DNA from 4 places in the Promicromonospora sp. NPDC052451 genome. Region 1 is predicted to be linked to each of the others. Evidence: riboswitches for the same ligand, from Rfam matches in the RefSeq annotation. Region 1 holds a riboswitch; each other region holds the start of a gene.
The links. Region 1 has a riboswitch for thiamine pyrophosphate ahead of ACIG47_RS24820 (FAD-dependent oxidoreductase). Riboswitches for the same ligand answer to the same signal wherever they lie in the genome.

Region 1 (7,124 bases):
CCCCTCGGCGCGCTCCAGGCGGGGGTGCACGTCGCGGCACGGCGGCTCGTCGGTGTCCGCGAGCGCCTCCCCGGCGAGCAGCCCGTGGGCGGCGGACCGGACCAGCTCCAGCACGCCGCGGATGTCGGCGAGCGTGGCGTCCGGGTTCAGGAGGGTGAGCTTGAGGCACGGGCGGCCGTCGATCACGGTCTTGGCCACCAGGGCACGGCCGGAGTCGAACAGGACGCGCCGCACCTGGGGCACCAGGGCGTCGGCCCGCGCGGGGTCGAGGCCGTCGGGCTGGTAGCGGAACAGCACCGTGGACAGGTCGGTGGTGCCGACCAGCCGGAAGTCGTGGTCCCCGGCGAGGTCCTGGTGCACGGCGGCGGCCAGGTCGCACACGGCGTCGACCATCGCGCCCACGCCGTCGGGGCCCAGGGCGCGCAGCGTGACCCAGAGCTTGAGGGCGTCGAACCGGCGCGTGGTCTGCAGGGACTTGTCGACCTGGTTGGGCTCGGCGTTCTCCTCCGGGTTGAGGTAGTCCGCGTGCCAGGCCACGGGCGCCAGGTCGGCCCGCTCGCGCACGATCAGCGCGCTGGAGGACACCGGCTGGAAGAACGACTTGTGGAAGTCGACGGTGACGCTGCGGGCCCGCTCGATGCCGGCCAGCAGGTGGCGGCGCGTGGGGCTGACCAGCAGCCCGCAGCCGTAGGCGGCGTCGACGTGCAGCCAGGTGCCCACGGCGTCGCACAGGTCGGCGACCGGGCCCAGGGGGTCGATGCAGCCGCGGTCGGTGGTGCCGGCGGTCGCGACGACGGCGATCACGACGTCGCCGGTGCGTTCGACGTCCACCAGCGTCCGGGCCAGGGCGTCGGCGCTCATGCGGCCGTCGGCGTCGGTGCCCACGGCGACCACGGCGTCGTCGGGCAGGCCGAGCAGGAGCGCGGACTTGGCGATGCTGAAGTGGCTGACCTCGGTGGCCAGGATCCGCATGGACTCCAGGCGCACACCGGTCCGCCGCGCCTTCTCCCGGGCCAGGAACAGGGCCTGGAAGTTGGACTGGGTGCCGCCGGAGGTGAAGACGCCGTCGGCGCCCGGCCCCTCGCCGCCGTCCACCGGGAAGCCGATGCGGCCCGCGGTCCACTCCACGAGCCGCCGCTCCATCAGGGTGGCCACCGTGGACTGGTCGTAGGTGTCCACGGAGGTGTTGATCGCGGCCAGCATCGTCTCCGCCCCCACCGCGGGCAGCGCGACCGGGCAGTTCAGGTGCGCCGCGTAGGTGGGCGCGTGGAACCAGATCGCGTGCGTCGCGTACAGGTCCGCGGCCTCCCGCAGCGCCTCGCTCGTGCCCGACGGCGGACCGTCCAGGTCCACGGCGGCCACCAAGTCCCGCAGCTCGGCGCGGCTGGCGCCGGAGAACGGCTGCGTGACGGACGCGAGCCGGGCGGCCACGTCGCGGGCGACCTCGTGGACGGTGTCCGCGTAGGCGCTCGCCGTGGCCCCGCGCACCAGCGCGGTCGTGTCGTGCTTCGTCGTCACCGGCTGGGTCGCCGCGGGCAGGCGTGAGGGCATGCGAAAGTCTCCTTCGGAGGGATCGCGGGAAGGGAAGAACCAGAACTTAGGTTTGCCTGACCTAACCTAATCGCTGGCGGGTTCCCGTCAACCCATGGGCGCCACCAGGAAGGTGGCGCCCGTCACTCCCGGGCCTGTCGGCCGTGCCCGTCAGCCGTGCCCGTCAGCCGTGCCCGGCGGCCACCCAGGCCGCGATCCCGCCGGCCACCGACCGGGCCCCGACCCCCGCCTCGGCCAGCCGCCGCGCCACGCGCTCAGACCGGACCCCGGCCTGGCACAGCACGTGCACCGGGCGGCCCGCCGCCCACGCCGCGACCTCGCCCACCGCCGTGCCGGCCCCCGGGCCGGTGAACGCCCCCGACGGGACCACACGGGCGCCGGGCCAGGCCGTGAGCTCCACCTCCCACGGCTCCCGCACGTCCAGCACCAGGGGCTCCCCGCCGCCGTCGCGCAGGGCGGCGAGCTCCCGTACCGAGACGGTGCCGGGGCCGTCCGTGCCGTCGGGGCCGTCCGCCGCCGGCAGCCCGCAGAACACGGCGTACGGGTCGGCTCCGTCCGCGGCGGCCAGGAGTGCCGTGACCGGCTCCCGGGCCGGGTCGCGCCGCACCGTGAGCTGCCGCCAGGTCAGGGCCAGCGCGTCGTACACCGCCAGGCGCCCGAGCAGGGTGTCCCCCGCCCCGGTGACGAGCTTGACCGCCTCCGTGGCCATGACCGAGCCCACGGTGCCGCACATCGCGCCGAGCACCCCGGCCGTCGCGCAGTCCGGCGACGCCCCCGGCGGCGGGGGCACGGGGAACACGTCCCGGTAGGTCACGCCCTCCACGCCGGCCGGGGGCGCGCCCCAGAACGTGGCGACCTGCCCCGTGAACCGGTGGATCGCGCCCCAGACGCACGGGACGCCGAGCACCTCGGCGGCGTCCGAGACCAGGTAGCGGGTCGCGAAGGCGTCGGTCCCGTCGAGCACCAGGTCGTACCCGGACAGCACCTCCAGCGCGTTCGCCGTCGTCAGCCGCTCGGGGTGCTCCACGACCTCGACGTGCGGGTTGACCTCGGCGACCGCCTCCCGCGCCGACGCCGTCTTGGGCCGCCCGAGGTCCGAGACCCCGTGCACCACCTGCCGCTGCAGGTTGGACACCTCGACCACGTCGTCGTCCACGACACCCAGCGTGCCCACGCCGGCGGCGGCGAGGTACAGCAGCACGGGACTGCCCAGCCCGCCCGCGCCCACCACGAGCACGCGCGCGTTCGCCAGGCGGCGCTGGCCCTCGGGTCCCACGCCGGGCAGCACCAGGTGCCGCGCGTACCGGGCCAGCTCGTCCCGCCCCAGGTCGCGGCCCGGCTCGACCAGCGGCGGCAGCGCGGTCACAGCGCGAGGTCCAGGTTGCCGCCGACGGCGACCAGCCCGTCCACGGGCGACGAGGCCAGCGCCCGCTCGCGGCGCGGCGGCCGGCCCGCGCGGGCGGCGTCGTACCCCGCCTCGACGGCCAGGCGCATCGCGCGGGCCATGCGCACCGGGTCGGCGGCGCGCGTCACGGCCGTGGCCAGCAGCACGCCGTCGCACCCGAGCTCCATGGCCAGCGCGGCGTCGGACGCCGTGCCGATGCCCGCGTCCAGGATCACCGGGACCGACGCCGCCGCGGCGATCGCCTCGATGTTGCGCGGGTTGGCGATGCCGAGCCCCGAGCCGATCGGCGAGCCCAGGGGCATCACCGCCGCGCAGCCCACGTCCTCCAGCCGGCGCGCCACCACCGGGTCGTCGCTCGTGTACGGCAGCACGGTGAACCCCTCGTCGACCAGGGTCCGCGCGGCCTCCACGAGGCCGATGGGGTCGGGCAGCAGCGTCACGTCGTCGGCGATGACCTCCAGCTTGACCCAGTCGGTCGCGCACGCCTCCCGGGCGAGCCGGGCGGTGAGCACCGCCTCGTGCACGGAGAAGCAGCCTGCCGTGTTGGGCAGCGCGCGGATGCCGAGCCGCGCGAGCAGCCCCCACACCGAGGGGTCACCGGCGCGCGCCGGGTCGTCCGCGGCACGCGGCCGCGACACCCGGCGCATCGCCACGGTGGTCAGCTCCGTGCCGGACGCCACGAGCGCGTCCTCCAGCGCGAGCAGGCTCGCCGCTCCCCCGGTGCCCATGACCAGGCGTGAGGACAGCTCCGTGCCCGCGATGGTCAGGGGCGCGTCCGGCACGACCGGTTCCGTCGGCTCCGTCATCGTCAGCCTCCCTGCACCGCGGTGACGACCTCGACCCGGTCGCCCGGGCGGACGGTCGTGGTGTCCCATGCGCCGCGCGGCACGACGACGTCGTCCAGCGCGACCGCCACGCCCTGCGGGGCGCCGTCCACCACGACGCCGGGCAGCAGGCGCGCCACGAGGTCGGTGACGGGCAGCGGGGCGGGCAGCGGGTACGGGTCGCCGTTGACGAGGGCGGTGCCGGGCGAACCAGTGCGGCCGGGGTGGCTCGTCTGGTCGGGGTGGCTGGTCATGCGGTGCCTCCTTCGATGGTGCTGGACACAGGGGTGCGGACCGCCGGGGTGCCGCCTGCCGGGCCGAACCGGAGCGGGTCGGCGTACCGGGCGGCGGCGGCCACCGCGGCCCCGGCCGCCTCCTCGTCCGCCCAGGCGGACGGGGCCGCACCCAGCGCGTGGTCGAGCGCGGCCGCCGTGAGCGGGGCCAGCAGGATGCCGTTGCGGTGGTGGCCGGTGGCCAGGTGGAGGCCGGGGGCGGCCCGGCCCAGCAGCGGCGCGTTGTCGGGGCTGCCGGGGCGCGACCGGGTGGTCGCCTCCAGCAGCACGGCCTCGTCGAGGCCGGGCAGCAGCACGCGGACGTCACGCAGCAGGGCGAAGACGTCGCCGGCCCGGGTCAGGTGGTCGTCGGCGCGCTCGTGGGACGTCGCGCCCACGACCACCTCGCGCGTGCCGTCGGGCCGCACGGGGCGGGGTACCGCGTACACGGGGCGGCCCTGCACCGCGCCGCGCACGACCACCCGGGGTGCCCGGTCGGCGTCCGCGAGCAGGCGCAGCGTCGTGCCCGGCACGGGGCGCGTCGGGGCGCCCGCGTACAGGGTCCCGCTCGCGTGCCCGGCAGCCAGGACCACGGTGCCGGCCGCGTACGTGGTGCCCGCGGCGTCGACCGCGCCGGTCACGGCGCCGTCCGCCCAGGTGAGGGCTGCCGCCGCACGGCGCACGACCGTGCCGCGGGCCGCGACCACGCCCGCGAGCGCCGCGTGCAGGGCCCGCGGGTCCGCGCTGTGGTCCCCCGGCACCCAGGCCGCACCCGCCACCCGGGGCCCCGTCCCCGGTTCACGCTCGCGCGCCGCGGCGGGTGGCAGCTCGGCCGAGCCGAGGCCCCACTGGCGGTGCAGGGCGAGCAGGCGGCGCAGGGCCACCACGTCGTCGGCGTCGTAGGCGAGGGCGAGGGTGCCCGACGTCGTGTCCAGGCCGACGGCGCCGGGCGGCAGGCCGGCCGCGTGCTCGACCGCCGCGGCGTACGCGGGCCACAGGGCGAGCGCCGCGGTGCCCAGCCGGGCCTGCCCCTCCTCGCCGAAGCCGGCCTCCATGACGGGCGCGAGCATGCCCGCGGCGGCGTGGGTGGCACCGTCGCCGGGCGCGGGGTCCAGGACGACCACGCGGGCCCCGGCGTCCAGCGCCCGCCAGGCCGCGGTCAGCCCGACGATGCCCGCGCCGACCACGAGGACGTCGCACGCGCGACTGCTCATGATGCTGCTCCCTTCGCTGGCATGACCCAGATCAGGTTCGACGGTCGGCGCCCTGCGCCCTCTCAGCCCCGTGCGGGGCTCCCGTGCACGCGACCACCTTAACCCCCGTGCGGGGCGGGCCTACACTCGCGCCGTGGACCACCGCACCGACCCGCGCGCCCGCCTGGCCGACGCCCGCCTGTACCTGTGCACCGACGCCCGCGAGGGCACGGGAGACCTGGAACCGTTCCTGCACGCGGCGCTGGAGGGCGGGGTCGACGTGGTGCAGCTGCGGGACAAGTCGCTGGACGTCGCGCGCGAGATCGAGCTGCAGGCGCTCGTCGCGCGCGTGGCGACCGAGCACGGCGCCCTGTGGGCGGTCAACGACCGGGCCGACGTCGCCCGGCTGACCCGCGCGCCGGTGGTGCACATGGGCCAGGGTGACCTGCCGCCGGACGCGGTGCGCACCCTGCTGGGCGACGACCCGGTGCTGGGCCGGTCCACGCACGCCCTCGACGAGGCGCTGGCGGCGGAGGCCGACCCGCGGGTCGACTACTTCTGCGTCGGTCCGCTGTGGGCCACGCCGACCAAGCCGGGCCGCCCCGCCGTGGGCCTGGACCTGCTGCGGGAGGTGGCCGGCCGGGCCCCGGCCACGCCGTGGTTCGCGATCGGCGGGATCGACGCCGAGCGCCTGGACCAGGTGCTGGAGGCCGGGGCCCGGCGCATCGTCGTCGTCCGCGCGATCACGCAGGCCGCCGACCCGCGGGCCGCCGCGGCCGCACTGCGCAGGCGGGTCGAGGCAGCCTGAGGCGCGCGTGCGAGCGAGGGCCCCGCGGGCCATGCTGGAGGGGTCGGTGAAGCAGCCCGCCGTCCACGTCCCCGAGGGATGGAGAACGACGATGGAGAACGACACGACCCGGCAGACGGTCGCCGATGTGATGACCCCCGCACCCACCACCGTCGACGCGACCCAGCCGCTGCGCGAGGCCGCCCGGCTGATGGCCGCCGAGAACGTCGGCGCGCTGGTGGTGACCAGCGACAACACCGCCGTCGGCGTGGTGACCGACCGGGACCTGGTGGTGCGCGGCCTGGCCGAGGGCCACGGCGTGGACGCCCCGGTGCAGCAGGTCGCCAGCGAGAAGGTGGTCACGGTCGGCCACACCGACCCGGTCGAGACCGCGGTCGAGGTGATGCGCTCCGCCGCCGTGCGCCGGGTCCCGGTGCTGGACGGCGACGTGCTGGTGGGCATCGTCTCGATCGGCGACCTCGCCGTGGAGCGCGACCCGTCGTCCGCCCTGGCGGACATCTCGGATGCCGAGCCCAACCGCTGAGCGCGCTCACCCACACCAGCGACTCCGACCCCGGCATCCACCGCCGGCGGCGGGGTCGCGGGTTCTCGTACACGGACCACCGGGGCGCCCGCATCACCGACGCCGCGACGCTGGCCCGCCTCCGTGCGCTCGCCGTGCCGCCGGCATGGACCGACGTGTGGATCTGCGCCGACCCCACCGGTCATCTCCAGGCCACCGGGCGCGACGCCAGGCACCGCAAGCAGTACCTCTACCACCGGCTGTGGCGCGAGCAGCGGGACACCGCGAAGTTCGACGACCTGGTGGAGTTCGGCCGCGCCCTGGTCACGCTGCGCAAGCAGGTCGACGCCGACCTGCGCTCACCGCGGCTGGGCCCGCAGCGGGTGGTCGCGACCGTCGTCCGGCTGCTCGACGAGACCCTGATCCGGGTCGGGAACGACGAGTACGTGCGGTCCGGCGCGTCGTTCGGGCTGACGACCCTGCGTTCCCGGCACGCCGAGGTGCAGGGCGCCGAGATCCGGTTCCGCTTCCGCGGCAAGTCGGGCACCCCGCACGACGTCGTCCTGCAC
Region 2 (7,124 bases), on a different contig from region 1:
AGCGCGAGGTAGTTACCGGGTCCCCAGGAGCCGTCGGGCTCGCGGAACGAGCGGGCCACCAGGCCGGCCAGGGGCAGCACGATGAGCCCGGCGACGATCACGATGCCCGCGAGCGCCGCGGCGGCGTCGGCGGGCGAGCGCCAGGACAGGGGGCGTGCCGTCCGGCGCGCCGAGACGAGGTGCAGGGCGGCCTCGCGGCGCCGTCGGGCCCGCGCGGAGACGGCCAGGGCGCCCGAGATGACCACGAGCTGCAGGATCGAGAGCACGGAGGCCGCCTGCAGGTCCAGGAACTGGGTGGTGCGGGTCCAGATCTCGGTCTCGATGGTCCCGTACCGCACGCCGCCGAGCACGAGCACCACCCCGAACGCGGTGGCGCAGAACAGGAAGACCACCGAGGCCGCGGACGTGATCGCGGGCGCGAGCGAGGGCAGGGTGACGGTGCGGAACACCCGGGCGGGTCCCGCGCCGAGCGAGGCCGCGGCCTCCTCGGCGCGGGGGTCGAGCCGTTCCCACAGCCCGCCCACGGTGCGCACCACCACCGACACGTTGAAGAAGACGAGCGCGACGACGATCCCGGCGAGCGACTCCTCGAGCCCGAGGAACCCGAGGGTGCCGCTGGGCGCGAACAGCGCGCGGAACGCGACGCCGACCACGACGGCCGGCAGCACGAACGGCACCGTCACCAGCCCGCGCGCCAGGGTGCGCCCGGGGAACGCCCGCCGGTACAGGAGGTAGGCGAGCGGCAGGCCGAGCAGCACCGAGAACACCGTGCCGAGCACCGCCTGGGTGAGCGTGAGCCCCACGAGCCGCCAGGTGCGCGGCCGGGACAACACCTCGGCGAAGCCGGTGAGGTCGAGCGCGCCGTCGGGCACGAAGCCCCGCACGACGAGCGCGACCACCGGCCACGCGAAGAAGACGCCGAGGAAGGCCAGGGGGACGGCGACCGCCGCTCCCCACAGGAACGGTGCGAGCCGCGGGCCGCGCCGGGGCCGGTCCGTCGGCGTCCGGCTCAGGCTCAGCCCACGACCGTCTCGGTCCACCGTTCGATCCACTCGTCGCGGTGCTCGCTCACGTCGGCGGGGTCCACCTCGAACGGTGCCTCGGCCTGCGGCGCGAACTTCTGCCAGTCGGCGGGGAGCTCCACCGAGGCATCGGCCGGGTACATGTACATCGACTCCGGCAGGGCGGCCTGCACGTCCTCGGTGAGCAGGAAGTCCACCAGGGCGCGGGCGCCCTCGGGGTTGTCGGAGCCGGCCAGCACGCCCGCGTACTCGACCTGCCGGAAGCAGGTGTCCAGCAGCGCGCTGGTGGTCGACGCGGCGCCGTCCTCGGTCACGGTGAACGCGGGCGACGTCGCGTACGACAGCGCCAGCGGCCGCTCACCGCCCTCGCCCGCCCCGGAGAAGTCCACGTAGTAGGCGTCCTCCCACGAGTCGGCGACCTTGACGCCGTTGTCCACGAGCGACGCCCAGTAGTCCTCGAACCCGTCCTCGCCGAACGCGCCGATCGTCGCCAGCAGGAACGCGAGCCCCGGGGACGACGTCGCCGGGTTGGTCACCACGAGCAGGTCCTTGTATTCGGGGTCGGCGAGGTCCTCCAGGGTCTTCGGCACCTCCAGGCCCGACTCCTCGAACCACGCCTCGTCGGCGTTCACGCACACGTCGCCCTGGTCGACCGGTGTGAGCGCACCGCCCACCTGCTCGACGCCCTCGGGCAGGCCCTCCGGCGTGTACTCCTCGACCACCCCGGCCTCCAGCGCGCGGGAGGCGAACGTGTTGTCGATGCCGAACACGACGTCGCCCAGCGGCGCGTCCTTGGTCAGCACCAGCTGGTTCACGAGCGTCCCGGCGTCGCCCGCCGCACTGACCTCGACGGTCAGGCCCGACTCCTGCTCGAACCGGTCCACCAGCTTCTCGTCCAGCGCCCACGAGTCGTGGGTCACCAGCGTCACGGTGCCCGACGCCGCGCCTGCCGACGTGGTGTCCTCGGAGCCGGTACCGCCCGAACCGCCGGCGCAGCCGGCGACCAGGAGTGCCACGGCGACCGCGCCGCCGACCGTACCGCTGTGGAAGGCGCCCCTGGGGGCACCGGAAAGACGCAACATCGTGCCTCGACTTCCTCCGCCGGTGTGAACCGGATCAGGTTCAAGGGTCTGCGGTTCTCCGCACTCTCAGCGCCGTCGGGGCGCTCCCCTGTCGTTTCCGTGCAGCCTAGTCCGCCGTCGGGGGCTACGGTGTAGAGGTGGCCCAGATTGAGACGGAACAGACACTCGCCGAGAAGGTCGGCACCCTCGCCCTGACTATCGCGGCCGGCTGGGTCGCGCAGAAGGCGGTCAGCATGATCTGGAAGGGTGTGACCGGCAACGACGCCCCCAACAAGCCGGACGACCCGGAGCTGGACCTGGTGCAGGCGACGGTGTTCGCGGCCGTCGCGGCCGGCACGGCGGTGTTCGCCAAGCGCCTGGCCGCGAAGGGCGCGCACACCGCCGCACTGCGTATCGCGGCGCGTCGCTCAGCGGTGTGACCGGCGCGGCCGCCGGGTCAGCAGCGCGTCATGGCTCCGCGGCCGCCCCACCGGCTGGACGGCGTCGAGCGCGCGCGTCAGCGCGGCCTGCGTCACCCCCGCCTTCTCGTCGTCGGCGCGGAGCGCGGCCATGACCTGGTCCGCCGCGAGACGCAGGGGCACGCCGACGGTGGCGGCGACCTCGCGCAGGGTCGCGTCGGCGGTCGCCTCGTCCACTCCGCGTACCGCGACGATGACGCCCTTGACCTGCTCGATCGCCGCCTGGCTGACGAACGCGCGCTGGACCGCCCCGGCCGAGCGGCGGTTCAGCGCTTCCTTCTGGACCGGCGTCACGTCCAGCACGTAGCCCGCCACCTCGGGACCTCCGCCGGATTCTCGACGTTGCCCCTGGCCGATGACCACGACCGATCGCGTGCGCCCGTTCTTGTCGACGATGCGGTGGGCGCAGGCGAACGGCCGGCCGACCCGCAGGGCCTCGCTGGCGGCGCGCACCACCCGGAGGCGGTCGTCAGGGTGCTTGCGGGAACGTAGCGCGTCGAGGCCGGGTTCCACCTCGTGCCGCCGCCAGCCGTGCATGGTGTAGACCTCGTCGGACCACCACCAGTCGCCGGTTGCCAGGCCTACGCGGTACCGGCCGATCAGCAGGTTGGTCCCGATGCCGAGGGCGTCCGCCAGCTCGCCGGGCGCGACCCGTGGCATGGCGGACGGGACGTCGCCGCCGTCCACGAGGGCGAGACCGTGCTTCTTGTCGGGGGACATGTGAACCTCCCAGATCCGAGGGGACCTGGAGCCGCTTCATGACTCCGAGACCAACCACCTTAGAACAGTTCGGATACTTCGGACAGCCGAACGGGCACCGGAGCGCTCGTGGCACCCTGGTCCCGTGAGCTTCACGCATCTGGACGACCGCGGCCAGGCCCGCATGGTCGACGTCACCGCCAAGCAGCCGACGGTCCGTTCCGCCACCGCCTCGGGCACGGTGCGCTGCACCCCCGACGTCGTGCGGGCCCTGCGGGACGGCGCCGTACCCAAGGGCGACGTCCTGGCCGTGGCCCGCATCGCGGGCATCGCGGCCGCCAAGCGGACACCCGAGCTGCTGCCGCTGGCGCACGTGATCGGCGTGCACGGCGCCGCGGTCGACCTCGTGGTGACCGACGACGGCGTCGAGGTCACGGCGACCGTGCGCACCGCCGACCGCACGGGTGTCGAGATGGAGGCGCTGACGGCCGTGGCAGTCGCCGGCCTGGCCGTCGTCGACATGGTCAAGGGGCTCGACAAGTCCGTCTCGCTCGCGGACGTGCGCCTGGAGCGCAAGACGGGCGGCAAGTCCGGCGACTGGGTGCGCGGCGCATGATCACCGTCCGCTACTTCGCCGGTGCCCGCGAGGCGGCCGGGCTCCCCACCGAACAGGTCGACGGGCCGACCTCGGTCGCCGCCCTTCGCACCGCCCTGGCCGGCGCACACCCGGGCCTCGGCGACGTGCTGCCGCGCTGTGCCCTGCTCGTCGCGGGGGCACGGACGACGGACGGTGCCGCGCCGGTGCCGGACGGGGTCACCGTGGACGTGCTGCCGCCCTTCGCGGGCGGCTGAGCCGGCCGGGCTCCGCGCCGTCGCGGGCTCAGTGGTCGGCGCCGTCGAGCTGGGACCGCACGTGGGGCCACAGCGTGAGCACCACCTGGAGCCCGTCGCGCACGCCGCCGGAGGATCCCGGCAGGTTCACGACGAGCGCGCGCGCCCCGTCACCCGACCGGGCGACGCCGGCGAGCCCGCGGGAGAGCACGGCCGTGGGCACCCCGGCGGCGACCCCCTGCTGCCGCACCGACTCCGCGATGCCGGGGATCTGGTACTCGAGCACCTCGGCCGTGCCCTCAGGGGTGAGGTCGCGGGGCGTGATACCCGTACCGCCCGTGGTGACCACCAGCCGGGCGCCGTCGTCGAGCGCGGTCCGCAGCACTCCGCGGACCGGCTCGACGCCGTCGGGCACCAGGTAGGTGCGCACCTCGGTGTGGCCCGCCTGGCGCAGGAGCGACACGGCGGTGGGGCCGGAACGGTCCTCGGCCTCGCCGCGCGCGCAACGGTCGGAGACGGTGATCACCGCTACGTGGTCGGACGTCATGCCGACACGCTATCGGCCTCCGGCTCCGGGGACTGCTCGGACTCCAGGGCCTTGGCACGCCGGTGCGCCCGCACCGACCAGAAGACGGCGGCAGCCCAGCCCAGCCAGATCACCACGTAGACGGGGATCTTCACGGGGTCCGTGGCGGCGATCCAGTCGCTGTTGAGCAGGGTGCGCGTGTTGGTGAGCACGATGACGCCACCCACGAGCGACCCGAGGATGCGCGGCGGCACGAGGCGCACGAGCCAGGCGGCGATCGGCGCGGCGATCAGGCCGCCGATGAGCAGCGCCAGCACCCAGGTGAAGTCGATGCCCTCGCCCGACAGGCCCACGAAGAAGCCGACGCTGGCGGCGATCGCCACGAGGAACTCGCTGGTGTCGATCGAGCCGATCACCTTGCGGGGCTCCAGGCGGCCGCTGGCCAGGATCGCGGGCGTACCCACCGGGCCCCAGCCGCCGCCACCGGTGGCGTCGAAGAAGCCCGCCACGAGGCCGAGCGGGGCGAGGAACCGCTTGCGCAGCGGCTTGTCCGAACGGGTGGGCAGCCCCTGCACCGTGAAGCGCAGCAGCACGTACAGGCCGAGCGCCAGCAGGATGATCGACATCACCGGGGCGGCGATCTCCGTCGACAGCGACGAGAGGAACGTGGCGCCCGCGAAGGCGCCGATCGCGCCGGGGATACCGATCTTGGCGACGACCTTCCAGTCGACGTTGCCGAAGCGCCAGTGGGAGGCGCCGGAAGCGAGCGTGGTGCCGATCTCGGCGAGGTGAACGGTGGCCGAGGCGGCTGCCGGGTTGGTGCCGATCGCCAGCAGCAGCGTCGTGGAGGTGACGCCGTAGGCCATGCCCAGACTGCCGTCCACGAGCTGCGCGCCGAGGCCGACGAGCGCTAGCAGGATCAGGGTTCTCATGGTCGTTGCCTTCCAGGTCCGGGGGGGGTGCGGCACAGGGCCGCGCGAGCGCGGTTCCCCCAGTATCCATCCATCCCGGTCGGAAACAACAAGCATCTCAGACATCGGATTAGTGCGTATGCGGAACGAGGGGCCCGAACCCTCGGGGATCCGTCAGAAAATCAGCCGGACGATTCTCAGGATGTGGACGCCTCCCGGGCGGCCCCGGGCGCCGTCAGGAGTTGGCCCAGGCCGACTCGCCCTGCGTCAGCGCCCGGACCTCTTCCGGCAGGTTGCCCGCCACCAGGTCGGCGAGAGAAACCGCCTCCAGCACGGCACGCACGTTGGCCCGCAAGGCCACCCACACGTGCAGCAGGGGCGCGGCCGCGCCCTGGAACTCCAGGTCGGAGGGCCGGTTGCCCCGGACGAAGACGAGCGGGCCGTCCACGGCGCGCACGACGTCGGCGATCGTGATCGTGTCGGCGGACCGCGCCAGGCGGTAGCCGCCGCCGGCCCCGCGGTGGCTCGTGACGAGCCCGTCGCGGCGCAGGTCGCTCAGGATCCCCTCCAGGAAGCGGTGCGGAATGTCCTGCGCGCGAGCCAGCGCCTCGGCGCGCACGGGTCCGTCGTGGTCGGCAGCCGCCAGCTCTGCGGCTGCTCGGACGGCGTAGTCGGCTCGTGCGGAGATCCTCATGGACCCATTCTCTCTCGGAGGACGGCGGCGGCGCTCCGGGCCGCAGATGAGGAGCGATCAGGCGTTCTGCATCCGCGTGCACGGTGCTAGCGTTCGTTCCGTGCCGCAGATGAGGATCAGAGAAGCGGCGGCGTACCTGGGCGTCAGCGACGACACGGTGCGGCGCTGGATCGACCGCGGGCTGCTCGGCGCGCACACGGATGCGTCAGGCCGCAAGGTGGTCGACGGCTACGAGGTGGCGATGGTGGCCCGCGAGCACGCCTCGCCCCCCGGCCTGCCGTCAGGTCTGCGCAGCTCGGCCCGCAACCGCTTCGTCGGCCTGGTCACCGACATCCGCACCGACGCCGTGATGGCCCAGGTCGAGCTCCAGTGCGGGCCGTTCCGCGTGGTCTCGCTGATGAGCAGCGAGGCGGTACGCGACCTCGGGCTGGAGCCCGGGTCGGTCGCGGTGGCCGCCATCAAGTCCACGAACGTCGTGATCGAGACCGAGGACCGGAGGGATTCCGCATGAGCGGCACGATGGCGAACAGGCCGGTACGCCGCGGGACGACCCGCATGATGACCACGATCGCGGCGGCCGTCGTCGCCGTGGCCCTGGCGTCGTGCGCCGGCCCGGGCTCGGCGGCCGACGACGCCGGGGAGCGGACCCTGACCGTCTACGCCGCCGCGTCGCTGACCGGTACGTTCGAGCAGATCGCCGCCGACTTCGAGGCGGCGCACGAGGGGGTCTCCGTCGAGCTGTCGTTCGCCGGCTCGTCCGACCTCGTGGCCCAGATCCAGCAGGGCGCCCCGGCGGACGTGCTCGCCTCGGCCGACACCGCGAACATGGACAAGCTCGTCGATGACGGCCTGCTCGCCGGCCCGCCCGCCGACTTCGCGTCGAACACCCTGGCCATCGCCG
Region 3 (7,124 bases), on a different contig from region 1:
CGCGGTCGGGGGGCTATGGTTGGCACCGTTCACGGCTGGTTGCCCGAGCGGCCAAAGGGATCTGACTGTAAATCAGACGGCTCAGCCTTCGGGGGTTCGAATCCCTCACCAGCCACGTGAGTCATGGACGGGAGTCCGGCGTCAGCCGGGCTCCCGTTCGTCGTTCCAGGCGCATCGTCATCGCCGGTGCCGGAGCCGTTCCACGTGCCGCCGCACCAGTCCGGACAGGCCGTCCGGACTGGCCGTGAACCCTTGCCGGGGGCTCGTCCGGGCGGCGCGGCGCACCTCACACCCGATTCGATTTCACGCCAGGCCGGAGGGCATGTAGAGTCTTCCTCGCGCCCCGATAGCTCAGTCGGCAGAGCATCTCCATGGTAAGGAGAAGGTCAAGGGTTCGATTCCCTTTCGGGGCTCTGTGATCGACGCGGGGTCGTCCTCCGGACGGCCTCGCGTTCAGTCACGCGCGGCGGGGTAGCTCAGCTGGTCAGAGCGCACGACTCATAATCGTGAGGTCGCGGGTTCGAGCCCCGCCCTCGCTACCAAGCAAGTACATCCGTCCGGCGTCCCATGCCGGGCGACGAGAAGACACATGGCGCCTCCCTCTCGAGGCGCGGAGGTGAGAGCCATGGCAAGCAAGAGCGCGGACGTCCGCCCGAAGATCACGCTGGCATGCGTGGACTGCAAGGAGCGGAACTACATCACGAAGAAGAACCGCCGCAACGACCCTGACCGCCTGGAGCTGGCGAAGTTCTGCCCGCGCTGCGGCAAGCACACGTCGCACCGCGAGACTCGCTGAGTCTCGTAGGCAGTCGTTCGACCGACGTGGCGAATCCTGACTTCGAGGGCCGGGTCTACCCGGCCGACGCCCCCTACTCCGTAGGCCGCGAGAAGATCCGCGAGTTCGCTGTTGCCGTCGGTGCCACGCACCCCGCGCACCACGACCTCGTGGCGGCGCGGGGTTCTGGCTATCCGGACCTGGTCGCCCCGCCCACGTTCGCGGTCGTGGTGGCGCAGCGTTCCGAGTCGCAGTACATCAGCGACCCGGCCGCCGACATCGACTTCTCGCGCGTGGTCCACGCGGACGAGCGCTTCACGCACCACCGCCCGATCGTCGCCGGCGACGAGCTCACGACGGTGCTGCACGTGGACCGCGTCGTCTCCCGCGGCGCCATCAGCATGGTGACCACGCGCTGCGAGATCTACGCGATGCCGCAGCACGTCGAGGTGCCGTCCCCCGAGGCCGACACCCCCGGCGAGCCCGTCGCCACCGTCGTCTCGACCCTCGCGATCCGGGGAGCGGACGCATGAGCCGCCCCGACCTCGCGACCCTCGCCGTCGGCGACGTGATCGGCACGCGCACGGTCACCTTCGACCGCGCGAACCTCGTCCGCTACGCCGGCGCCAGTGGTGACCTCAACCCGATCCACTGGAACGACTGGTTCGCCCAGGAGGCGGGCCTGCCCGGCGTCATCGCGCACGGCATGCTCACCATGGGCACCGTGGTGGGTTTGGTCGTCGACTGGGCGGGCGACCCGGGCGCCGTCGTCGACTACCAGACGCGCTTCACCAAGCCCGTCGAGGTGCCGAACCCGGGCGTCGCGTCGATCGACGTCACCGGCACGGTCGGTGCGGTCGACGCCGAGGCGGGCACGGTCCGCGTCGACCTCGCCGTCACGGTGGACGGTGCCAAGGTCCTGGGCCGCGCCCAGGCCGTCGTCCGCCTCTGACCCGGGGCGCCCCGGCGCCCGTGTCACGGACTTTTAACCCGCTGCCCCTTCCCGTGCGGGGCCGGATCCGATGTGATTCTCTCGACCGACCTGTCCGACGAGAGGAACCTCGCGTGCCGTCACGACGACGTGTCACAGCCCTGGCCACGCTGGCCGGGGTACTCCTACCGCTCATCCCGCTCTCGGCAGCGGCCGCCCCACCGGGCGGGACGGCGTCGGACGTCGGGACGGTCGCCTGCGCCCCCGTGCTCGCCGCCGGTTCGCTCGACGAGTCGTTCGACGCCGCGGCGTCGGCCACCGGGGTGCCGGCCGACCTGCTCAAGGCCGTCTCCTACCTGGAGTCCCGCTGGGACCAGCACGCCGGCCAGGCGAGCACCGACGGCGGATACGGGGTGTTCAACCTGGCGGGTGACGCCGGCCCGGGCCACGCGCACGGCGACGGCCTGCCCCTGTCGGCCGTCAACGACAAGCCCGGCCCGGCCCGCACGGGCACGTCCGAGCTGGCCCGCGCGGCGGCGCTGACGGGTCTGGACCAGGCCACGCTCCGGTCGGACGCGCAGGCCAACGTGTGCGGTGGTGCGGCGCTGCTCGCCGCCTACCAGGCCCAGGCGGTCCGCGACGGCGCGGCAGAGACGGCCACGAAGACGGCCACGTCGTCCGCAGACCTGGGTGCCTGGGAGGACGCCGTGTCCCGCATGAGCGACGTCGACGGTTTCACGGCGAACGTCTACCGCACGCTGCGCGACGGCGCGGGCACCACGACCCCCGAGGACGGCGCGGTGATCCTCACCGGCAACCCGGACGTCGCCGTCCCGGGAAGCGCCCTGGCGAGCGACCCGCAGGCCGACTGCCCCGCGGACCTCGGGTGCGAGTGGCTCCCGGCGCCGTACGAGAAGGGATCCCCGGACCTGCCGGACGGCACCGGCGACTACGGCAACCACGACCAGGCCGACCGCACCGGGCAGGGTGGCCCGAGCCTCGACTACATCCTGATCCACGACACCGAGACGGCCTATCAGCCCAGCGTGAACCTGGTGCAGGACCCGACCTACCTGGCGTGGAACTACACGCTGCGCTCGTCCGACGGGCACGTGGCCGCACACCTGGACCCGGCCGACGTCGGCTGGCACGCGGGCAACTGGTTCCTCAACATGCACTCGATCGGCCTGGAGCACGAGGGCTGGGCCGGCACGGGCACGTGGTTCACGGAGGCGATGTACCAGTCGTCGGCGGCGCTGGTGCGCCACCTCGCGGCGGAGCACGACATCCCGCTGGACCGGGCGCACGTCATCGGCCACGACCAGGTGCCGGGCATCCTGCCCGGGTACACGAAGAACGTGCACTGGGACCCCGGCCCGTACTGGGACTGGGACCACTACTTCGAGCTGCTGGGCGCGCCGATCGGCGGTGACCTGGAGGCGACCACGGACGTCGAGCCGGGCGACGTCGTCGAGGTGCGCACGGGGTACGCCGACAACGTCAACGTGGTCACGGGCTGCGAGGAGGCGTCGCCGGGGTCCGGCGCCTGCGTCGAGGGTGCGGGCACCAACTTCCGGTACCTGTACCAGGCGCCGTCGGCCGACGCGCCCCTGGCCAAGGACCCGGGCTGGAAGCCGGACGGCGCGAACGGCACCACGTACGCGAGCGACGTGAGCGCGCGCGTGCAGTCCGGGCACAAGCTCGTCGTCGACCGGGTCGAGGGCGAGTGGCTCGGCGTGTGGTGGGCCGGGTCGCTGGCCTGGCTGCACAACCCGGCCGACCGCCCGGTGGTGGTGCCGGCGACGGCGAAGACGGTCACCGTGGCGGGCGACGCGCCGGCGCCGGTCTTCGGCCGGGCCTACCCCGAGGCAGCCGCGTACGAGGCGCACCCGGACGTGCCGGTGCAGCCCGTGACGCCCATCGAGTACACGGTGGGCGTGGGCCAGACCTACGCCGTGGCCGACGACGACGTGCCCTCGGACTACTACCGCGCCACGACGTTCGACGGCTCGGGGCCGGGCGACCGCACGGTGGTCCGGGGGCAGGACGTGTACTACCAGCTCTGGCTCGCGCACCGGCACGTCTTCGTCAAGGCGGCCGACGTCGAGCTCCACGACCCGGTGGTCGCGGACGTGTCGGGACCCTCGATCGAGGGCCGGCCCAGCGTGGGCCGGATCCTGACCGCCGACGCCGGCACCTACCTGCCGCACGACGTCGACGTGGCCTACCGCTGGCTCCGCGACGGTGAGCCGGTGGCCTGGGCGACCGGCAGCCGCTACCTCGTGACCGGCCGGGACCGGGGAGCGGACCTCACGGTCCGCGTCACCGTCTCGGCCCCGGGCCACACCTCGGCGTCCTACACGTCCGACCCGCTCCCGATCCCGCCCCGCTGACCCCTGGCGCCGTTGAGTGCGGGACATTCGCCCTTCCGGCACACGGAAAAGGGCGAACATCCCGCACTCGACGGAGGGCTACCAGTTCGGGGTGAGGCCCGGGACCCTCCGGGGGAGGTCGACGTCCTTCGGGTGGTACACGTAGGTCAGGCCGTCGGTCGAGGTCTGCCAGACGCGCTCGAAGTTCTCCCGCGTGTACACGACCCGCACCGCGTCGTTCGTGGCGCCGTGCGGGTCGTTGAGGATCGGGTCGCCGTCGGCCGTGAACCCGCGCAGCACCACCAGGTGGCCGTCGGTCTCGTACCCGGCCTCCGGCATCTCCTCCGCCGTGAAGTTGATCGAGAGGACCAGCGGGATGCCGGCCGCGACGAACCGCTCGGCCTCGGCGAGGGAGCGCAGCCGGGTCACGAACGACGTCAGCCCGAACCTGTTCGCGTAGGCGGCGTTGAACGGCCAGTTGCCCGCGCCCTCGTAGGCGTAGTCCCAGGTGTTCATCGCGGCGTAGTCGACCTGCGGGTCGCCGTTCGGTGCCTCGATGCCCTCCAGCTCCTCGGGCGGCACCTCGCGCCCGTAGGAGTAGATGACCATCGTGGACGACGTCGGCGAGCACCACACCTGGCCGCCGCCGCCGAACTCGGGGTACTCGCCGCGGTGGATGTTCTGGCTGAACTGCGGCACGTCGAGCACGACCTCGCGGCCCAGCGTGAAGTCGCTGGTGCCGGTGTAGTGCGTGTCGGGCAGGTACTCGTTGGTCATGGTGGTCACGGCGTCCAGCCGCGGGGACACCCGGGCGCCCTCCGGCCGGTACAGGGTGACGCGCGTCTGGAACGCGTGCGGCTCGTGTCCCGACTTCGCGACGTACGTGTCGGTGAACAGGTACGCGTCGTCGTCGGCCTGGCCGTTGACGGAGGTGCGGTGGATGTCGCCCACGCCGCCGTCCGCGGGGGAGAAGTCGTCGCCCGAGGCCCAGCGCCCCATCACGAACCACTTCGTCCACGCCCCGTCGGCCTTGCGCCCGCGGAACTCGATCTCGACCCACGTCCCCGTCGGCGTCCTCGCGTTCCACGAGCTCACCGACTCGTCGACCGGGTACCCGGTCTCGACCACGGGCGACGTCCACCGGCCCGTCTCGTAGCGCACGGCGCCGCCGTCGCCGAACGGGTCGGTGTACTCGACCACCGCACCGCCCCGGCCCAGCACCAGCCCGCCGCGGGCGTCCGCACGCAGGTTGGTGGTCTCACCCGCGCGGAGCTCCCGCACCCCGTCCCACGCGGTGAGCGTGATCCGGTTGTCCGACGCCGCCACGTCCGGTGCCGAGCCCGCGGGCACGGCGCTCGCCGTGATCCCTGCCTGCATCACGAGTGCTCCTGTCGTCGCCAGCGCGAACGCCGTGGTCCGCAACCTTCTCCGTACCGACATGCCTGCCTCCAGGCTTCGGGGCCCACGTCCCGGTGAGCGAGCCGTCGACCTTCTCTATCAGAGCGGACGCGGGCGCAGAAGTGTTTTGGGCACGGCCGAAGAAGACCCGCACGGTGGCACGGTGCTAACGTCGTCCGCGATCCCACGGGTGCCCCGCGCAGGGGCTGAGATCGGGCTGGACGGCCCGGGACCGTTGAACCTGTCCGGTTAACACCGGCGTAGGAAGCAGGAGTCTGATGATGGAGCACACCCCTTCCCGCACGCTCGCGTACGAGCACGGCACCGATCCCGGGCACGACGCCGGCCTGCGGGTGCCGGTCACCGAGATCACGCTGGCGCCGTCCCCCGACGGCAGCCCGAACCCTCCGGTGCGGGTCTACCGCACGCAGGGTCCGGGCTCCGACCCGGTCCGCGGCCTCGGCCCGGCCCGCGAGCCGTGGGTCGTGGCCCGGGGCGACACCGAGGAGTACGACGGCCGCCGCCGGGCCCTGGCTGACGACGGACGCGGCGCGGTGCGTCGCGGCGCCGCGACCCAGGAGTGGCAGGGCGAACGACGTCGCCCGCGCCGGGCGCTGCCCGGCCGGCGGGTGACCCAGATGCACTACGCGCGCCAGGGCGTGGTCACCCCCGAGATGCGGTTCGTCGCCCTGCGCGAGGGCTGCGACGTCGAGCTGGTCCGCAGCGAGGTCGCGGCCGGCCGGGCGATCATCCCGAACAACGTGAACCACCCCGAGTCCGAGCCGATGATCATCGGCAAGGCGTTCCTCGTGAAGGTCAACGCGAACATCGGCAACTCCGCCGTCCACAGCTCGATCGCCCAGGAGGTGGAAAAGCTCGAGTGGGCCACGAAGTGGGGCGCCGACACCGTGATGGACCTGTCCACCGGCGACGACATCCACACGACGCGCGAGTGGCTGCTGCGCAACTCGCCGGTCCCGATCGGCACCGTGCCGATCTACCAGGCGCTGGAGAAGGTGAACGGCGACGCGAGCGCGCTGACCTGGGAGATCTACCGCGACACGGTGATCGAGCAGTGCGAGCAGGGCGTCGACTACATGACGGTGCACGCCGGCGTGCTGCTGCGGTACGTGCCGCTCACGGCGGACCGGGTCACGGGGATCGTGAGCCGCGGCGGCTCGATCATGGCCGGCTGGTGCCTGGCGCACCACCAGGAGAACTTCCTCTACACGCACTTCGACGAGCTGTGCGAGATCTTCGCGGCCTACGACGTGGCGTTCTCCCTCGGTGACGGCCTGCGCCCCGGCTCGCTCGCCGACGCGAACGACGAGGCCCAGTTCGCCGAGCTGGACACGCTCGCCGAGCTCACGAAGCGGGCCTGGACCCACGACGTCCAGGTCATGGTCGAGGGCCCGGGCCACGTCCCGTTCCACCTGGTGCGCGAGAACGTGGAGCGGCAGCAGCAGCTGTGCGACGGCGCCCCGTTCTACACGCTGGGCCCTCTGGTCACCGACGTCGCGCCCGGCTACGACCACATCACGTCCGCCATCGGCGCCACCGAGATCGCCCGGTACGGCACGGCGATGCTCTGCTACGTGACGCCCAAGGAGCACCTCGGCCTGCCGGACCGTGACGACGTGCGCACGGG
Region 4 (7,124 bases), on a different contig from region 1:
CTCGGAGAGCAGCTCGTAGGCGCGGACCATGACCACGGGGTCGTTGTGCTTGACCGAGATCTTGAAGTCGTGGAAGTCGTGCTCCTCGAAGAGGCTGGCCTCCCACACGGCCGACTCCACCAGGGCCTCGGGGGTGGGCTTGCCGTACTTCTCCAGGAGGCGCTTGTCGAGCGAGCCCGCGTTGACGCCGATGCGGAGCGACACGCCCGCGTCCTTGGCGGCCTGCGCGATCTGCTTGACCTGGTCGTCGAACTTGCGGATGTTGCCCGGGTTCACGCGGACGGCGGCGCAGCCGGCGTCGATCGCGGCGTACACGTACTTGGGCTGGAAGTGGATGTCCGCGATCACGGGGATCTGCGACTTCTTGGCGATGATCGGCAGCGCCTCCGCGTCGTCGGCGCTCGGGACGGCGACGCGGACGATGTCGCAGCCGGCCGTCGTGAGCTCCGCGATCTGCTGGAGGGTCGCGTTGATGTCGGTGGTGGGCGTGGTGGTCATGGACTGCACGCTGATGGGTGCGTCACCACCCACCTCGACCTTGCCCACCTTGATCTTGCGGGTCTTGCGGCGGGGGGCGAGGACCGGCGGGGGTGCTGCTGGCATGCCGAGGCTGATTGCGGTCACGGACTCAGTATCCACTCTTCGGAAGGGTCAAAACGCACATCGTGCTCGGCGTCACGTGATCCGCACCGGATCCACCAGGTCGGCCACGATGAGGATGCCGCCCACCCCGAGCAGCACGAGGAAGACCACGTAGGCCACGGGAGTCATGCGGGCGACGTCGGCCGGGCCGGGCAGGACGGCGGCGCCGCGCACCCGGGCGACCGTGCGCTTGCCGCCCTCGTAGAGGGCGTTGACCAGATGCCCGCCGTCCAGCGGCAGCAGCGGGATCATGTTGAAGACGAACAGCGCGATGTTCAGGCTGGCGAGCAGGCTCAGGTAGATCATCACGCGGTCGAGGATCGCCTCGTCCAGGGCCATGATCTGGCCGCTGATCCGCGCGACGCCGACGACCGACTGCACCGAGTCCTGCGAGCGTTCCTCGGCGCTGAATGCCTGCGTGGCAGCGTCGGCCACGCGGACGGGCAGCGTGGCGACCATGGTGGCCGTCTGCCAGGTCTGGTCCGCGACGGCCGGCAGCACGCTCGACACGGGCTGGGGCTCGCGCACCTGGAGCGGTGAGAAGCCCACGAAACCGCCGGGGCGGACGACGGGCTCCCCCGCAGCATCCAGGACGGGGGCGCCCTCCTCGTCCACGACGGGGCGGTCGGTACGGGCCGGGGTGACCTCCAGGGCGACGCGTTCGCCGTCGCGCAGCACCACGATCTCGGACTCGCGCCCGGCGGAGTCGTTGATGAGGCCGACGAGCTGCTGCCAGCCGTGCACCTCGGTGCCGCCGAACGAGACCACCTCGTCCCCGGGCTCCAGCCCCGCGGCCGCGGCGGGTGCGGCGGGCTGCCCCTCGCAGTCGTCGCCCGAGGCGGTGGAGGTGACGGAGGCCGGTACGCACTCCGAGAGCTGGGCGACCGTGGTGGAGACGGCGGGCAGTCCGTAACCGATGAGGATGACGGCCATCAGCACCGTCGCGATCACGAGGTTCATGAACGGCCCGCCGAACATCACCACGAGCTTCTTGGGCGTCGACAGGTTGTAGAAGGCGCGGTGCTCCTCACCGGGCCGCACCTCGGCCACCGATGCGTCCCGCGCGTCGGCCACCAGGTCGCTCCAGAAGCCCTTGCCGCGCCGCGCACCCTCCGGGGCCGGGGGCATCATGCCGACCAGCCGCACGAACCCGCCGAGCGGGATCGCCTTGATCCCGTACTCCGTCTCCCCCTTGGTCCGCGACCAGAGCGTGGGCCCGAAGCCCACGAAGTACTGGCTCACCCGGACGCCGAACTTCTTGGCCGGGACCATGTGCCCCAGCTCGTGCAGCCCCACCGAGACGACGACGCCGAGCAGGAGGACGAGCACACCAACGATGTGCGGAACGATGCTCACGGCACCGAGACTACGGCACCTGTCCGACAGCCCGGAAGGCAGCGCACGGCTCCCCTCGGCTCGACCACTCGACGTTCACGCCACTCCCGTTCCATGACAATTCCTTGAAACTTCGGTTACCGATCATTAACCTGGCGGCATGTCTGTTTCGTCCGTACCCGAGGTCGGGCACACCCACGGTCCCGCGGCGCTCGCCGACAGCCTCGCCGCGGTCTTCCAGACCGAGGCGTGGTCGGGTCCGGACGGCGACTCCCGGGTGGCCCGGCACCTGCGCGAGGCCGGGGTCGACGTCAGCGCGATCTGGGCGGCGTCCCGCTGGAACATGGGCGAGGACGGCGAGGCGCCCAACCGGCGCCACCCGCTGCCCGGCGACCCGCGCGGCCCGCAGACCGCCGCCGTCCTGCGGGCCGTCGCCGGCCTGCCGCGCGGTGCCGCGCTCCTCGGCCTCTACCTGTGGTCGCAGGCCAGCGACGCGCTGCAGTACACGTTCCGGCACGGCCGGATCATCGTGCCGCTGCGCGCGTTCGTCGAGACCTGGGAGACGTGCCGCGACGAGGCCCCCGACGCCGTGTGCCGGGCCGAGGGCGACGCCGTGGCCGTGCTGCTGCGCACGCTCATCACGCAGATGCACACGTCGGCCGCCCGCAGCGCGGGCAGCCTGCCCCGGCTCGCCGGGGCTGCCGCGCGGGCGGGTCAGAGGTGCGCGGACCTGCTGCGCGCCGCCCGGGCCATCCCCGACCCGGCGTCCCCGTTCCGCCGGGAGCTCGTACCGCAGGCCGTGACGCGGATCCGCTACTTCCGCGCGCTCGCCGAGGCGTCGGTGGCCGCGGACGAGGCGATGGCGGGCCGGCCCGACCGCCTCGGCCCCGCGCTCGACGGGCTGCGCGCCGCCGAGACCGACCGGCACCTCAACTACATCCTGGCCAGCGAGCTGCGCTCCTACCGGATGCACCTGACGGAGCTGCACCGCAACCTCGGCGCGCGGTGGCTCACGCTGGACCGGCTCAAGACCGTCTACATCTACCCGTTCGGGCTGCGGGACGTGAGCCCGGCCGCCGCCGTTGCGGCGATCCGCGGCATCGCCGACCGCGACGAACGCCCCTGGCTGCTGGGCGTCCGGACCGTCGCGACACGCGCCCGCCTCAAGATGGACGACGTCTGGGCGAGCGTCGACCGTGCCGCCCGCCCGTACGGCGGGGCCTCGCTGTCCATGCCCGACGTGCGGCTGGAGCAGCCCGACGGCACGCTCATCGCCGAGCTGACCTGCGACGTGCGGTTCACCGAGTTCGGCAACCACTACGTGCGGTTCCGGTACTCGGCGCACGACCAGTCGCCGCAGCAGGTGCGCGACGCCCGGTTCCGGCTGTCCAACCTGCACGCCGACATCCGGGTGCGGTGGATCGCGCCGGACGGCTCGCCGCTCGACGTCGACCACGGCGACGCCCTGCCGCCCGAGCGCCTGTTCGACCTCGCCGACCTGCTCCAGCGCGCCACGGCGGACCTGGTCCGCACGGGGACCGAGATCGCCCAGGGACGGGCGCACGTGGTCACCACCGTCTACGAGGCCAGCCGCGGCACCGGCCCCGCGGCACCCCGGGCGGTCCGCACGCCGGTCGCGATGGGTGACGAGCTGCTCGCCGCGTTCGGCTCGCAGGTGCTGCTCCAGCCGGTCTCGTACGGCACCGCGACGCTGTGCGACTGGACCCTGCGCCAGCGCAACCCGGTGCTCCTGGAAGGAGTGCGGCACCTGGGTGACGTCGTGGCGGTGACCACCAACTCCACGACGGTCGCGCTGGTCGGCGCGGCGCACTTCAAGATCTCCCAGTACGGCTCGCTGGCCGAGTTCGTCGCGAGCCTCAACGGGCTGTTCAGCGCCTGGAACGCCACGCTGGCCGACCACCTGCGGATCGTCGCGGCCATGCTCGCCGACCACGACGTGAACAACGGCGCCGACCTGGCCGAGCGCAAGGAACGGCTGACCCGCGAGCAGCTGCGCCTGCACGAGTTCGCCTCGGAGGTGCGCACCACGCTGACCACCATCACCTCACCCACGTTCCTGGCCTCCGCCCTGGAGTCCCGGATGCTCAACCAGCTCCTGCACGCCTCGCACTTCGAGCAGCAGGCCGCGGTGGTCACCGAACGGCTGCGCGAGCTGCTCCAGGAACCCATCGCCACGCGGCTCGCCGCCCTCGAGCGTCTGCACGGCGACCGCGAGCGCGCCGAGGAGGCGAGGCGGGAGCGCAGCAGGCGCCGGCTCATGGACGGCACCCTGTCGGCCATCACGGTGTTCGCCGGCGTCTACGCGCTGATCGGGACGGTCCAGGTGGCCCTGGACGCGGCGCTGATCGACGGCGTCCAGGCGGTCGCGGCCACGGCCCTGGTCACCGTGGGCGCGCTGGTGACGGGCCTGGCGGTCTTCAACTGGACGCGCGGTCACTGATCCTTCGATCCGGTCTAGGGTGGGCCCACATGGCGCGGGGCGCCGGGGCACAGCCCGGCTGAGACGTACCCGTGGAACCTGATCTAGGTAGTGCTAGCGAAGGGAACGCCTCATGGGCTCCGTCCTGCCCCCCGACCCCCTGCTCGACGCCGCCGCGCGCACCCGCCCGGCCGGCCACCCCGTGGTGGCGCTGACGATCGCCGGCTCCGACCCGTCGGGCGGTGCCGGGATCCAGGCCGACCTGAAGACGTTCGCCGCCCTGGGCGGCTACGGCTGCGCGGTGCTCACGGGCCTGACCGCGCAGTCCACGACGGGCGTGACCCGGGTGCTGCCCGTCCCGGCCGACATGGTCACCGCACAGCTCGCCACCCTGTTCGCCGACGTCGCCGTGGACGCGGTGAAGATCGGCATGACGACGGACGCCGAGGTCGCCCGCGCGATCGCCGCCGCCCTGCGCGACCTACGGGCCGGTGCGCGGCCGCCGTTCGTGGTGCTCGACCCGGTCATGGTCGCGACGTCGGGCGACCGGCTGCTGGCGCGCGAGGCCGAGACGGTGCTCCGCGAGGAGCTGCTGCCCCTGTCCGACCTCGTGACGCCGAACCTGCCCGAGGCGGCCGTGCTGCTCGGCACCGACCCCGCCCGGGACGCCGCCGAGGCCGCGGACCAGGCCCGCGCGCTGCTGGGCCTCGGCGCACGGTTCGCCCTGGTCAAGGGCGGGCACCTCACGTCCGCGGAGGCGGTGGACCATCTCGCGGGCCCGGGGCTCGGGGCGGGAGCCGGCGGCGTCGTGGCGCTCGCCGCGCCCCGGGTCGCGACGCGCAACACCCACGGCACGGGCTGCACGCTGAGCTCGGCGTGCGCCGTGCTGCGACCCGTGCACGACGGCTGGGAGCCCGCGGTGCGCGCGGCGAAGACCTACCTCACGGGGGCGCTGCGCGCGGCGGACGACCTCGTGGTGGGGGGCACCGGGACGGCGGCCGGGCCGTGGCGCGGCCACGGCCCCGTCCACCACGGCTTTGCCACCGTCTTGTCACCTACGCCGTCTTGAGGATCTCCGCGGCCCGCGCCCGGGCCCAGGCGTCGGCCTCCAGCACACCTTCGACCGACCCCGGATCGCCCGCGCCCGTCGCCGCGTGCGCCTCGACGACGGCGGCGACCGTGTCGACGATGTCGAGGAACCCGATGGTGCCGTCGTGGAAGGCGTCCACACAGACCTCGTTCGCCGCGTTGTAGACCGCGGGGAACGTCCCGCCGGCCTCACCGACCTGTCGTGCCAGGCGGACGGCGGGGAAGGCGTCGTCGTCCAGCGGCGCGAACTCCCAGGTGGCGGCCTGCGTCCAGTCGATCCCCACGTCGACGTCGGGCAGGCGGTCGGGCCAGGACAGGCCGAGGGCGATGGGCACGAGCATCCGCGGCGGGCCGGCCTGCGCGATGGTGGACCCGTCCACGAACTCGACCATGGAGTGGATCTCCTGCTGCGGGTGCACCACCACGTCGATCGCGCTGAACGGGAGGTCGAACAGCAGGTGCGCCTCGATGACCTCCAGGCCCTTGTTCACCAGGGTCGCGGAGTTGGTGGTGACCACGCGCCCCATCGCGAAGTTGGGGTGCCGCAGGGCCTGCGCGGGCGTGACCTCGCGCAGCTCGTCGCGGGTGCGTCCCCGGAAGGGCCCGCCGCTCGCGGTCACCACGAGCTTGCGCACCTCGGGCGCCGACCCCGAGCGCAGTGCCTGGGCGATGGCCGAGTGCTCCGAGTCCACGGGCACGATCTGGCCCTCGTACCGCACGGCCGCCGTGACCAGCGCGCCGCCCACCACCAGCGACTCCTTGTTCGCGAGCGCCAGCGTCGATCCGGCCTCCAGCGCGGCGAGCGTGGGCCGCAGTCCGACCGAGCCCGTGATGCCGTTGAGCACGACGTCGCTGCCGCGGCCGGCCAGCTCGGTGGCGGCGCCGGGCCCGGCGAGCACCTCGACGCCGTCGGCCCCCGCCTCGGCGAGCAGGGCGGTCAGCGCGGGGCGGGCGGCGTCGTCGGCCACGGCGACGGCGCGGACGCCGAGGGCGGCCGCCTGGCGCGCGAGGAGCGGCAGGTCCGTGCCGCCGGCGGACAGCGCGTCCACGCGGAACCGGTCGGGGTTGCGCCCGATGACGTCGACGGCCTGGGTGCCGATGGAGCCGGTGGAGCCGAGGAGGGTGACGCTTCGCATGGGGCCATCCTGTCAGGCCCGGCGGGCGGGTCTCAGCCCTCCCCGGGCTGCCCCGCCCGCCCGCGGCCGAACATGCGCCACCCGCGGACGACGCCGCGCGGGTCGGGGACGGGGGCGCCGTCGGCCTCCCAGCCGGCGTCGCCGTCGAGCGGCACCACGTGCAGCCCGAAGTCCGCGAGGATCACGGGGATGGCACGGATCGCCGCGCGGTCCTTCTCCCGGTCCGCCTCGGACAGCTCGTCCCAGGGGCGCAGGTCGGGGTGCAGGCGGCGGGCGTCGTCCCGCTGCGGCCCGTAGGTCCAGCCCGCGGCCACCTTCTCGGCCGTCCAGCGGTCGTGCTCGTCCACGGCCCGCGCGTCCACGACGGGTTCCGGGATGCGACCGTGCTCGGTGCCGCGGGCGGGCGCGACCGTGCAGCCCATCTGGCGCAGCCGGTCCGGGATGGCCCGCACCTGGGCGCGGTTGGCGGCGCGCAGGTCGTC

Region 2: another riboswitch for thiamine pyrophosphate. It lies ahead of ACIG47_RS16550 (thiamine ABC transporter substrate binding subunit); the one in region 1 lies ahead of ACIG47_RS24820 (FAD-dependent oxidoreductase).
Region 3: another riboswitch for thiamine pyrophosphate. It lies ahead of thiC (phosphomethylpyrimidine synthase ThiC); the one in region 1 lies ahead of ACIG47_RS24820 (FAD-dependent oxidoreductase).
Region 4: another riboswitch for thiamine pyrophosphate. It lies ahead of thiD (bifunctional hydroxymethylpyrimidine kinase/phosphomethylpyrimidine kinase); the one in region 1 lies ahead of ACIG47_RS24820 (FAD-dependent oxidoreductase).

Annotation. Positions count from the first base shown of each region.
Region 1 is NZ_JBIUAP010000020.1:13,017-20,140, forward strand. It holds gene ACIG47_RS24800 (pyridoxal phosphate-dependent decarboxylase family protein) at 1-1,551, opposite strand, end outside; gene ACIG47_RS24805 (ThiF family adenylyltransferase) at 1,715-2,917, opposite strand; gene ACIG47_RS24810 (thiazole synthase) at 2,914-3,762, opposite strand; gene thiS (sulfur carrier protein ThiS) at 3,765-4,034, opposite strand; gene ACIG47_RS24820 (FAD-dependent oxidoreductase) at 4,031-5,266, opposite strand; TPP riboswitch at 5,258-5,361, opposite strand; gene thiE (thiamine phosphate synthase) at 5,400-6,053, shown strand; gene ACIG47_RS24830 (CBS domain-containing protein) at 6,145-6,576, shown strand; gene ACIG47_RS24835 (DNA topoisomerase IB) at 6,612-7,124, shown strand, end outside.
Region 2 is NZ_JBIUAP010000009.1:4,108-11,231, reverse strand. It holds gene ACIG47_RS16555 (ABC transporter permease) at 1-1,013, opposite strand, end outside; gene ACIG47_RS16550 (thiamine ABC transporter substrate binding subunit) at 1,016-2,104, opposite strand; TPP riboswitch at 2,099-2,204, opposite strand; gene ACIG47_RS16545 (DUF4235 domain-containing protein) at 2,242-2,523, shown strand; gene ACIG47_RS16540 (PAS and ANTAR domain-containing protein) at 2,512-3,282, opposite strand; gene moaC (cyclic pyranopterin monophosphate synthase MoaC) at 3,407-3,877, shown strand; gene ACIG47_RS16530 (MoaD/ThiS family protein) at 3,874-4,113, shown strand; gene ACIG47_RS16525 (molybdenum cofactor biosynthesis protein B) at 4,142-4,639, opposite strand; gene ACIG47_RS16520 (sulfite exporter TauE/SafE family protein) at 4,636-5,550, opposite strand; gene ACIG47_RS16515 (RrF2 family transcriptional regulator) at 5,765-6,223, opposite strand; gene ACIG47_RS16510 (molybdopterin-binding protein) at 6,324-6,734, shown strand; gene modA (molybdate ABC transporter substrate-binding protein) at 6,779-7,124, shown strand, end outside.
Region 3 is NZ_JBIUAP010000013.1:119,874-126,997, forward strand. It holds tRNA gene ACIG47_RS21000 (tRNA-Tyr) at 34-115, shown strand; tRNA gene ACIG47_RS21005 (tRNA-Thr) at 341-413, shown strand; tRNA gene ACIG47_RS21010 (tRNA-Met) at 466-542, shown strand; gene rpmG (50S ribosomal protein L33) at 626-796, shown strand; gene ACIG47_RS21020 (MaoC family dehydratase N-terminal domain-containing protein) at 823-1,308, shown strand; gene ACIG47_RS21025 (MaoC family dehydratase) at 1,305-1,727, shown strand; gene ACIG47_RS21030 (N-acetylmuramoyl-L-alanine amidase) at 1,841-4,099, shown strand; gene ACIG47_RS21035 (C39 family peptidase) at 4,178-5,518, opposite strand; TPP riboswitch at 5,655-5,760, shown strand; gene thiC (phosphomethylpyrimidine synthase ThiC) at 5,758-7,124, shown strand, end outside.
Region 4 is NZ_JBIUAP010000014.1:104,547-111,670, reverse strand. It holds gene ispG (flavodoxin-dependent (E)-4-hydroxy-3-methylbut-2-enyl-diphosphate synthase) at 1-603, opposite strand, end outside; gene ACIG47_RS21830 (M50 family metallopeptidase) at 676-1,998, opposite strand; gene ACIG47_RS21825 (hypothetical protein) at 2,138-4,438, shown strand; TPP riboswitch at 4,464-4,561, shown strand; gene thiD (bifunctional hydroxymethylpyrimidine kinase/phosphomethylpyrimidine kinase) at 4,551-5,486, shown strand; gene dxr (1-deoxy-D-xylulose-5-phosphate reductoisomerase) at 5,473-6,642, opposite strand; gene ACIG47_RS21810 (RyR domain-containing protein) at 6,675-7,124, opposite strand, start outside.